One region of the Desulfallas thermosapovorans DSM 6562 genome, then DNA from elsewhere that is predicted to be linked to it. Evidence: riboswitches for the same ligand, from Rfam matches in the RefSeq annotation. Region 1 holds a riboswitch; each other region holds the start of a gene.
What was found. A riboswitch is a leader RNA that binds a small molecule or an ion and turns the genes downstream of it on or off. The one in region 1 is predicted to bind cyclic di-GMP.
Positions count from the first base shown of each region.

Region 2: it holds a riboswitch for cyclic di-GMP, as region 1 does, so the genes downstream of both, LX24_RS12165 (DUF342 domain-containing protein) here and LX24_RS02040 (ArsB/NhaD family transporter) in region 1, are expected to answer to the same signal.
Region 3: it holds a riboswitch for cyclic di-GMP, as region 1 does, so the genes downstream of both, LX24_RS08895 (GspE/PulE family protein) here and LX24_RS02040 (ArsB/NhaD family transporter) in region 1, are expected to answer to the same signal.

Region 1 is NZ_VNHM01000002.1:49,548-52,834, reverse strand. Features, by position in the region: gene LX24_RS02040 (ArsB/NhaD family transporter) at 1-1,361, opposite strand, end outside; cyclic di-GMP riboswitch class I at 1,567-1,659, opposite strand; gene larC (nickel pincer cofactor biosynthesis protein LarC) at 1,827-2,630, opposite strand; gene LX24_RS02030 (cyclase family protein) at 3,198-3,287, shown strand, end outside.
Region 2 is NZ_VNHM01000015.1:66,573-69,859, reverse strand. Features, by position in the region: gene LX24_RS12170 (PAS domain S-box protein) at 1-1,665, shown strand, start outside; cyclic di-GMP riboswitch class I at 1,674-1,760, shown strand; gene LX24_RS12165 (DUF342 domain-containing protein) at 1,877-3,287, shown strand, end outside.
Region 3 is NZ_VNHM01000009.1:17,791-21,077, forward strand. Features, by position in the region: gene LX24_RS08895 (GspE/PulE family protein) at 1-1,207, opposite strand, end outside; cyclic di-GMP riboswitch class I at 1,293-1,382, opposite strand; gene aroB (3-dehydroquinate synthase) at 1,506-2,597, opposite strand; gene LX24_RS08905 (shikimate kinase) at 2,594-3,115, opposite strand; gene aroC (chorismate synthase) at 3,129-3,287, opposite strand, start outside.

The DNA of each region.
Region 1 (3,287 bases):
TTGCCTTTACCTGACCGGCCCAGCACCAGGGCTAACAAAATGCCTACCGCAAGGGTGGCCAGCATAGCCACGGTGCTATGCAGCACATACCAGGCCATTAAATACAACATGGCAATAACAATGGACATTAGCATCAGCGGAAAGGCCACCTTGAAAAATGCCATAAAAGTAATGGGCACGCCTCTTTTTTCCGCCATGCCTATGACCACCACATTGGCCGAGGCACCGATAATGGTACCATTACCCCCCAGGCAAGCCCCCAGCGACAAAGACCACCACAGGAAATTCAAATCGCTGATACCGCCCAGACGACCCATATCCTGGATTAATGGAATCATAGTGGCCACAAAGGGGATGTTATCCACAAAGGCCGAGGCAATGGCCGACAGCCACAAAATTAATAAACCGGCGGGCAACAATTCCCCACCTGTCACTTCCAGGGCAAAACTGGCAATGGCTTCAATAACCCCCACTTCTTCCAATGCACCCACCACGACAAACAGCCCGATAAAGAAGAATATAACTGGCCATTCAACAGCCTGGAAGGCATGTTCGGGGTCCATACGGGTCACCAAAAGCAGCAAAGCCGCACCGGTCAATGCAATTACCGAACTCTCCAAATGCACGAACTGGTGCAGTACAAAACCAGTGATCGTTATACCCAGTACAGTTAAACATTTCTTGAGCAGGACATGGTCCTTGATCTCGGCGTTTTCGTCCATAGCCATGATATTATTCATTAACTCCGGCCTCGTTGCCAATTGTTTACTGTATATCAATTTTAGTAAAAATATGGTTACAACATAGATTACCACCACCACAGGAGTTAAATTAATTATAAAGTCCATAAAACCAAGATGGGTGGCGCTGCCGATCATTATATTGGGAGGATCACCGATTAGAGTGGCGGTACCACCGATATTGGAAGCCATGATTTCCACAATCAGGTAAGGTATCACGTTAACTTGCAGTTGCCGGGCTATAGCAAAGGTCACCGGCACAATGAGCAGTACGGTGGTCACGTTGTCCAGTAAAGCGGATAGCACAGCGGTAATCAGAGCCAGGGAGGCCATAATCCGTACCGGTTCACCTTTGGCTCCCCTGGCGGCCTTGATGGCCAGGAATTCAAATACCCCGGTTTGCCTGGTGATGCCGACAATAATCATCATACCTATCAAAAGGCCGATGGTATTAAAGTCTACATAATGGACAGCGGCCTCTTCGCTGACAATACCCGCTAGAATAACCAGCGCCGCGCCGCAAAAGGCAGCTACAGCCCGGTGAATCTTTTCCGATACGATAAAGGCATATGTGATCAGGAAAACCGCTGTTGCAAATATAACCTGGTTATCTGCTTGCATAATCATCTCCCTCTATGACGGTATAGTGCTAGTAGTGACCAATTAATATAACAACAATACAACGCACCGGTTGGGTACAGGGGTACTATTGGAACACTATCAAAATCCTTTCATACCGGTCACCTCCCTCAATGCATAAAAGTAAAAAAAACAGGGGAGGTGGTCAAATAAAAATAAACTGACCACCCCCCCCAGCAGTCGAAACCGTTACAGCCTGGCAATCATAGGTATGTTAGTGATACCCTTAGACCCATAGCTTTAGCGTCCCTGGCTTTAACCAGGTTTGCCTAACCCGTGGAGAGTACTTATATCTAATTATTCCGTAAAGTAGTATATTCAAAATAATTATATAGTATATTTATTGACCGGGCAACCTCAATAACGGCCGTATAGCTCAATGGGCTCCCTGAAACAGACCGTTGCTCCCAATATCAGGCCTCTATGACTTTGTGATTTATTTTTCACTTACGTATGGCTATGCGCTCCACCGGTTTTGTGATGACAACTTTTATCACCAAGCTGCTTATTATTAGCGGTGCAGGATGCCACAGCATCACCAACTATTACTCTAAGCAAGTTGGGCCGGTCATACTCATTTTTACCGGCCCCGTAACCAACCCGGTCAATGGTCATGGCAGGCAGCCCCACCCGCCCCTCGGACAGCGTGGCCACCAGCGCGGCCCCGGTGGGGGTCACTGTTTCCATACGCACACCGGCATCATATACCGGCACACGGGCCCCCGTTAAAATTTCCAGCGTGGCCGGGGCGGGTGCCGGTATGATACCGTGCTGGCAGTGTATAAAGCCGGATCCCAGGGGCAGCGGTGATACAAATACTGCCTCGACCTCCAACAGGTGCAGTCCCAGCACCGTCCCCACCACATCGACAATGGCATCCACCGCACCCACCTCGTGAAAGTGAATTTTCTCAGGGGTGGTTCCGTGCACCCTGGCCTCGGCCCGGGCCAGGGTTTGAAATACCTGTTTGCTTTTATTCTTTACATTTTCCGGCAGTTCACTGGCAGCAATAATTTGTTCAATATCGGGCAGGTAACGTAAATGCTGTCCCCGGGTGGAGGTCTCCACCAGTATATTCTCGGCTGCAATACCTGCCCGGTGCACCTGTTCCCGGCGCAGCTCATAACCATCCAGCGCAAGCCCCGCCAATCCCTGGCACAGCCGGTCAAAATTTACCCCGGCGCCCACCAGTGCCCCCAGGCACATATCACCGCTAACACCGGAAAAACAATCAAAATACACTGTTTTCATTGTAAAAACCCCCCACATAAAGCCTTTCCCCGGCAACCCATTGTTTATAATAAAATTAGTTTGTACGGAAAACGAATTAAATCTAAAAAATACTATAACATTTTTCCAGCGGTTTATGAAAAATTTTCACACCGGTGGTCCAAAATAAACTATTCCCGCCAACTTGACAATCCCATTGGCACATTATACTATTTATTAGTTAAGATATATCTTTAAGTCACAGGAGCACCTCGTTTGTTGGGGTTTCACCTGTGCCACAATGGGGTATGCTAAATCCTTGAAGTTGCTCCTACAACTTCAAGGATTTTTAATTACCACTGCCTGACTCACAATTTTATAACTTTGCAACCTGTAAGTAAGAACTTGTTTGAAAAGTAGGCTTTAGTGCCAGGTGTTGAAAAATTTAATCTTTCAACACCTGGCACCGCGGGAGCACCGCAAAAGCCGGCCAGCGCGAAAGATTATAAGTGGCTCCCCCGGGCGAACTTTTCGAAAAGTCTCGGTAATATGAAACGATATTTTATATTATGACCCTGATTTCTAATATAACGCTAGGACGGTGTGCAAATGCAGTTTATTGATTTGACCCATACCATCGCGCCGGGCATGCCCGTATACCCGGGCACCGAACCACCCCGGATAACCGGGGCCTGCAGT
Region 2 (3,287 bases), on a different contig from region 1:
AAAGAAGAACTGCTGCATACAAGCATTTACGACTTGCGCGCCGACCAAAACGTATCTCTAATAAACAGTCAAATGGAGAAGGCGAGAACATCCGGAATATTATTTGAAACCCAGCACAAGCGCAAAGATGGAAGCGTTTTCGCCGTTGAAGTCAGTTCCAGGGGTGTGGTTATAGGGAGTGAACAGGTGCTATTGAGCATTATTCGAGACATAACAGAACGCAAACTGGCAGAGGAAGCCCTTTGCAAGTCTGAAAACATGTACCGGGCTATTTTTGAAACGACGGCCAGTGCCAAAATAATTATTGAAGGGGACGGTACAATATCACTGGCCAATAAGGAATTTGAAAAACTTTCCGGTTATTCCAAAGCGGAACTGGAAGGCACCAAAAAATGGATGGATTTTGTTAAGCCGGACGATTTACAGAGGATGTATAAATACCATATAATGCGAAGAGTTGACCCTGGTTCGGCACCCAACAATTATGAATTTAAGTTTGTTAACAGGTATGGCATGGTCAAGGATATTTTAATGAGCGTTGACATGATTCCGGAAACAAATCAAAGCGTAGCCTCTATGTTGAATATCACTACCCGCAAAGAAAATGAAAGGAAGCTTGCATACGTTAGCTTGCATGATGCCCTAACCGGCTTATACAACCGCAGCTATTTCGAACAAGAAATGCAGCGCCTTGAAAAAGAAAAAATTTCCCCGGTGGGTATTATATTGTGTGATGTGGACGGTCTAAAACTTTTTAATGATACGTTGGGACATAAAGCCGGCGATAAAATTCTTAAATCTGCCGCCGGCGTGCTGAAAAATTCTTTTCGCAAGGAGGATATTATAGCCAGAATCGGTGGTGACGAGTTCGCCGTATTATTGCCCCATTGTACGGAACAAAACATAAAAAATACCATTTCAAGGATAGAAAAAGCCATTGAAAAACACAATAAGTATAATCAAGAACGTCATTTAAGCATGTCAATGGGGTTTGCGATAAGCCATGAAGCGGAATTAAACTTGAACGATCTTTTCAAAGAAGCAGATAACAACATGTACAGGCAAAAACTATACCACAGCCAAAGTTCCCGCAGTGCCATTGTCAACGCACTTATGAAAGCACTTGAAGCCAGGGACTATATCACCGAGGGGCATGCGGACCGGCTGCAAACATTTGTATCACGCCTGGCTGTAGAAATCGGTTTACCGGAACACAAAATCACCAGCCTGCGGCTTTTAGCCCAGTTTCATGATATAGGAAAAGTGGGGATACCGGATCGGATACTCCTTAAGGAAGGTCCGCTGACACCCGAAGAATATACTGAGATGCAGAGGCACTGTGAGATCGGTTACCGTATAGCACAATCTGCTCCTGATTTAAATCATATTGCGGATTGGATACTTAAACATCACGAATGGTGGAACGGTAATGGTTATCCTCTGGGCCTTAAAGGGGAGGAAATACCGCTGGAATGTCGCATACTGGCCATTGCTGACGCCTTTGATGCCATGACCAGTGACCGCCCCTACCGCAAAGCGATGACCCAGGGGGAAGCCTTAAAGGAGTTGAAAAAATGCGCAGGGATACAGTTCGACCCGGAATTAGTAGACAAGTTTATGTTATGTATTAATGGTAAGAATTGTGATAGAACATTTTCTTCATAATGAAAAAATAAAAAAACGGGTAAACCAGTTGAAAGGCTGGGGCACAAAGCCATGGGTCTAAGGCTTACTGAAGCTATGATTGCCAGGTTGCTTAAATATAGTTAAAGTTATTTTAGTAACCATAGGTTGATCATGGATTAACCTATGGTTTTTATCTGTAATGAGTTTTTGGAAACCTTTATAGGCAATTTGATGTTTGGAGTGATTCGTATTGGCCTCTGAAAAAATACTATCAAAAATAATAGATCAAATTTTAAAAAAGAATCATAACGGCGAAAAAAATAATGATCAATTTACAGAAGAAAACAATTTATATCAAGAAATAGATAGAATTCTCAGTAGCGATAAAGACAGCAAAATGTCTGCACATGTCATGACGGATTATAACACCTGCTTTAAACCGTCGGAACATACACAGCTCCTCCCCGGTAAAGTATGGATAAAGGATAACGAAATCTATGTAGAGGGATTACCCGGAATCAATGTTTTACCGTGTATTATACCAACAAAAGGCGTGGATTTATTTGTCAATCACCAAAGGGTTAATGGCAAAACAGCGGTATCCGAACACGATTATATTTATGTTGATTTACATGTTAAGAAGAAACCATTCCATCTAACCATAGATATATCCAAAGATGGGTTAATAGCATATATGTCAGTCCAATTACAGGTTGAAACAAGGTATAAACTTATAGATCAACCCCCTAAACAGCATATAGAATTAAAAACTACTACCACTACCAAAAAATATTGCCCCGTTGGTATGGATGAAATATTAACCAGAATTGAAGATGCAGGGATAAAATACGGTGTAGACTACCCGGCCATACAGCAGTTTTTAGCTAACCCCCGAGATGGTAAATATATTATTGCCAGCGGTGTCCCGCCCACTGATTCTAAGGATGATGTGGTTGATGTACTTTTTCATGAGAAAGTAATCAAACACCAGTATTCGAATAATGAAAAAATTGATTTTTTCAATCAAAAGTCTATACCTTCGGTGGATGCCGGTAACTTACTTGCAGTAAAACGCGAGGGGAAGGTGGGACAGCCGGGAATATCGGTATTTGGAGACATAGTTTTACCGAAAGAACCCAAGAAGCTGGTTGTGCGGGCTGGAAAGGGTGTAAGAGTAGAGGGAAACATGGTCTTTGCCAATATGTCCGGACGCCCCATGGTTAAAAGGATTGGCCAGGTACGGCTATTTTACGTAGAACCTTATTTAAGACATTATGGTGATATTGATTTATCTACCGGAAACCAGAATTTTCGCGGCAATATTGAAGTCTATGGTGATGTTTGCAATGGAGTATCGGTAAGGGCCGGTGGAAACATACAGATCATGGGCAGTGTTAACCGAGCTAAAGTAATGGCCATGGAATCTGTCCTGGTGGACAAGTGCATTGGATCAATAGTGCAAGCCGGAGGCGACAGTCATTACATTGGGAACTGTTACATCACCCTCAAGAATCTGCATGCTGACCTTAAAAGCCTGTCCACTTTAGTCGGTGTGATTTTAGATAACCCCAAGCTGAGTGAGTTTAAAAATCAGCTGCCCCAGATTGTTTTGCTGTTAATGGAAAAAAAGTTTAATAGAATACCAAAATTATTAAAGGAAA
Region 3 (3,287 bases), on a different contig from region 1:
GGTGTCCCGTAAGGGCCGATTCCACAGCCAGTTTGGCTGTTTCACGGTCCCTGATTTCACCCACCATAATGATATCCGGGTCACTGCGCAGTATGGAGCGCAAGCCCGATGCAAAGGTAAGGCCGGCCCGGACATTGATCTGCACCTGGTTGATGCCATCCATGCGGTATTCCACCGGGTCTTCCACGGTAATGATATTTTTCGTTGTTTTATCAAGGGTAGCTAGGCTGGCATAAAGCGTTGTGCTTTTACCGCTACCCGTGGGGCCGGTGACCAAAATGCAGCCATGGGGCCGGCTGATGGCTTCCCGGTATTTACTCAACACACCGGGGGTGATGCCCAGTTCACTGAGGGTGATAATACGGGATGAGCGGTTCAGCAGCCGCAGGGTCAACCGCTCGCCGTAACTGGCGGGCAGTGAGGCCACCCGCACATCAATGGTTTGGCCTTCAATTTTGAGGGACATGCGGCCGTCCTGGGGCAGCCGGCGCTCGGCAATGTTCATATTAGCCATGATCTTAAACCTTGACACCAGCGGGCCGTGCATTGTCCGGGGCAATTGCATGGTATCATGCAGCACACCGTCGATACGGAACCGCACCCGCAGGTGACTTTCGTACAATTCTATATGCACGTCACTGGCCTTGGCACCCACCGCCTGGGTTATGATCATATTGGCCAATTGTACCGCCGGTTTGTTCGCCGCATCTTCGGATTCAATGGTGATTTGCTCTTCGGCCTGGATATCATCCTTAACCTGCTCAAATTCCATATTGGCCCGGCTGTACTTTTCAATCATGGCGTCCAGTTCGGTATCCGGGGCCACCACCACTTTAATATCAAAGCCGGTGAGAATACGTATATCGTCAATGGCCATGATGTTATTGGGATGCTGCATGGCCACCACCAGTTTGTTATCGCTGAAGCTGATGGGCAGTGCCCTGTAGCGTTTTAATGCTTCCACCGGTAAGGTGGCCACGGCAGCGCTGTCAATGGTGGTGTTTTCCAGCGATATAAAGGGTACCCCGGAACGCCGGGCAATAACCCTGGCTATATCGTCTTCGTTACAAAAACCCAACCGCACCAGGGTTTTACCCAGAAAACCCTTTTCTTTTTTTTGCACTTCCAGCGCCTCGGCCAGCTGGGCTTCGGTGATTACCTTTTCTTTAACCAACCAGTTGCCGAGATAATTGTCTTTTGCCTTCATACCGCCCTACCTCTGCACGGCATTTAATGTAATGAGGTGTTCTCCTAAAACGGTAAAAAAAAGCGTGAATCGAATCGATTCCGCACATGGCTGCCCGGCCGCCATTGTGTAATGGATACACTTTAGGCCCGTGGCTTTGCGTATACTTCTTTCGAAGTACTTGCCTTTTTCATGCTTTAGTGTACTCTTTTGGACAAATTGTTAATATATATCTCAGATTATAAAAAAATTTACATTAAAAAACAATATATTCGAGCAAATATATTAAATGATATTTCTTACCAAATAAGGTTAATGTTTATTGTGCCCGGGCCGCGGCAATAGCCTGGCGGATGCGCTCTTCGGATGTGCGGCGGTGGATAACAGCCCGGCCCGTGTCCACCGGTATGATGAATGTTATGGCACCGCCAACTGTTTTCTTGTCACCGTACATGGCCGTGATAATATCCCGTGTAGCCAGACCAGGCGGTACAGTGGTGGGCAGGCCGGCTTTGTGCAGCAGGTTTTTAATTCTGCGGGCCGCTTCCCGTGATAACATGCCCAGATCCATCCCCAGGTGTATTGCCACCGCAGTGCCCATGGCCACGGCTTCACCGTGGCTGTAGCGGCCATAACCCGCCAGGGCTTCGATGGCATGCCCCACGGTGTGCCCGAGGTTCAATATGGCCCGGGTACCCTGTTCGGTTTCATCCTGTTCCACCACCCGGGCTTTATTGATACAGGACTGTTCAATGACATGGGCAAGCGCTCCGGGTTCCAGCGCCAGCACCTGGTGTATGTTGTCCTCCAGCCAGGTGAAAAATGAAGCATCACCAATAATGCCGTATTTGATCACCTCGGCCAACCCCGACCGCAATTCCCGCCGGGGGAGGGTATCCAGCGCGGCTGTATCCGAAACCACCAGCGCGGGCTGGTAAAAGGCACCGATAATGTTCTTACCCCGGGGATGGTTTACCGCCACTTTGCCCCCTACGCTGCTGTCCACCTGGGCCAGCAATGTGGTGGGCACCTGCACAAAGGGCACGCCCCGCATGTAGGTGGCGGCCACAAACCCGGCCAGGTCGCCCACCACCCCGCCGCCCAGCGCCACCACTGCCGAGCGCCGGTCCAGGCCGGCGGTAAAGGCACGGTCGTAAAGCAGTTCAGCACTGGACAGCGTTTTGTACTGCTCCCCGTCGGGTATGGCCACCTGAAAGACTTCCAGGCCCGCCTGAGCCAGACTGCCGGTCACCCGCCCGGCGTATATGGCACCCACCGTAGTGTTGGTAACCAGGAGCACTTTGCGGCCCACAGGCAGTTCGGCCAGCATATCACCAATGCGGTCCAGCAATCCGCTGCCGATGGCAATACGGTAGGAACGCCGGCCCAAGTTTATACGTACATTCTTCATGATATATATTCCTTTTGCTGTAAATAATTTATTATTTGATGCAGCACTTCATCAAAACCAAGCTCGCCGGTATCCACCGTAAACTCGGCCACTTCATAGGCACCGGCCCGCTCATGTAGTAACCTGACAATGTTTTCCCAAAGATCGCCCCGGCTCAGCAGCGGGCGGCGCTTTTTATTTTTCACCCGCTGAAAAATAACCTCGGGTGCAGCTGTTAAACAAATCAGCACGCCGTTTTGCCGTAGTATCTCCACGTTCTCCCGGTCCAGCACCGTACCGCCGCCCGTGGCCACTACCAGCCCCGCCCGGCGGGAAAGCTTGCGCACCAGTAGTTTTTCTTCCGAGCGAAACCTGATTTCCCCATCCTTGCGAAAAATTTGCTCCACAGTTTTACCTGTAATCTCTTCAATGGCACTGTCGGTATCGACAAATTTATAGCCCAGGCGCCTGGCCAGGTGCCTGCCCAGTGATGATTTACCGGTACCCATAAAGCCAATTAAAATAATATTTTTTTTCATTTGTAATCCTTTTCTAGAAACTTTTTGCATAATCGCGATACAGGGCCACTCTCTCTTTAATTTCCCCCATCGTATCTCCGCCGAATTTCTCCAACACCACCGCCGCCAGTTCCCAGGCCGTCACAGCCTCGCCCACCACACAGGCCGCCGGCACGGCACAGGTATCTGAGCG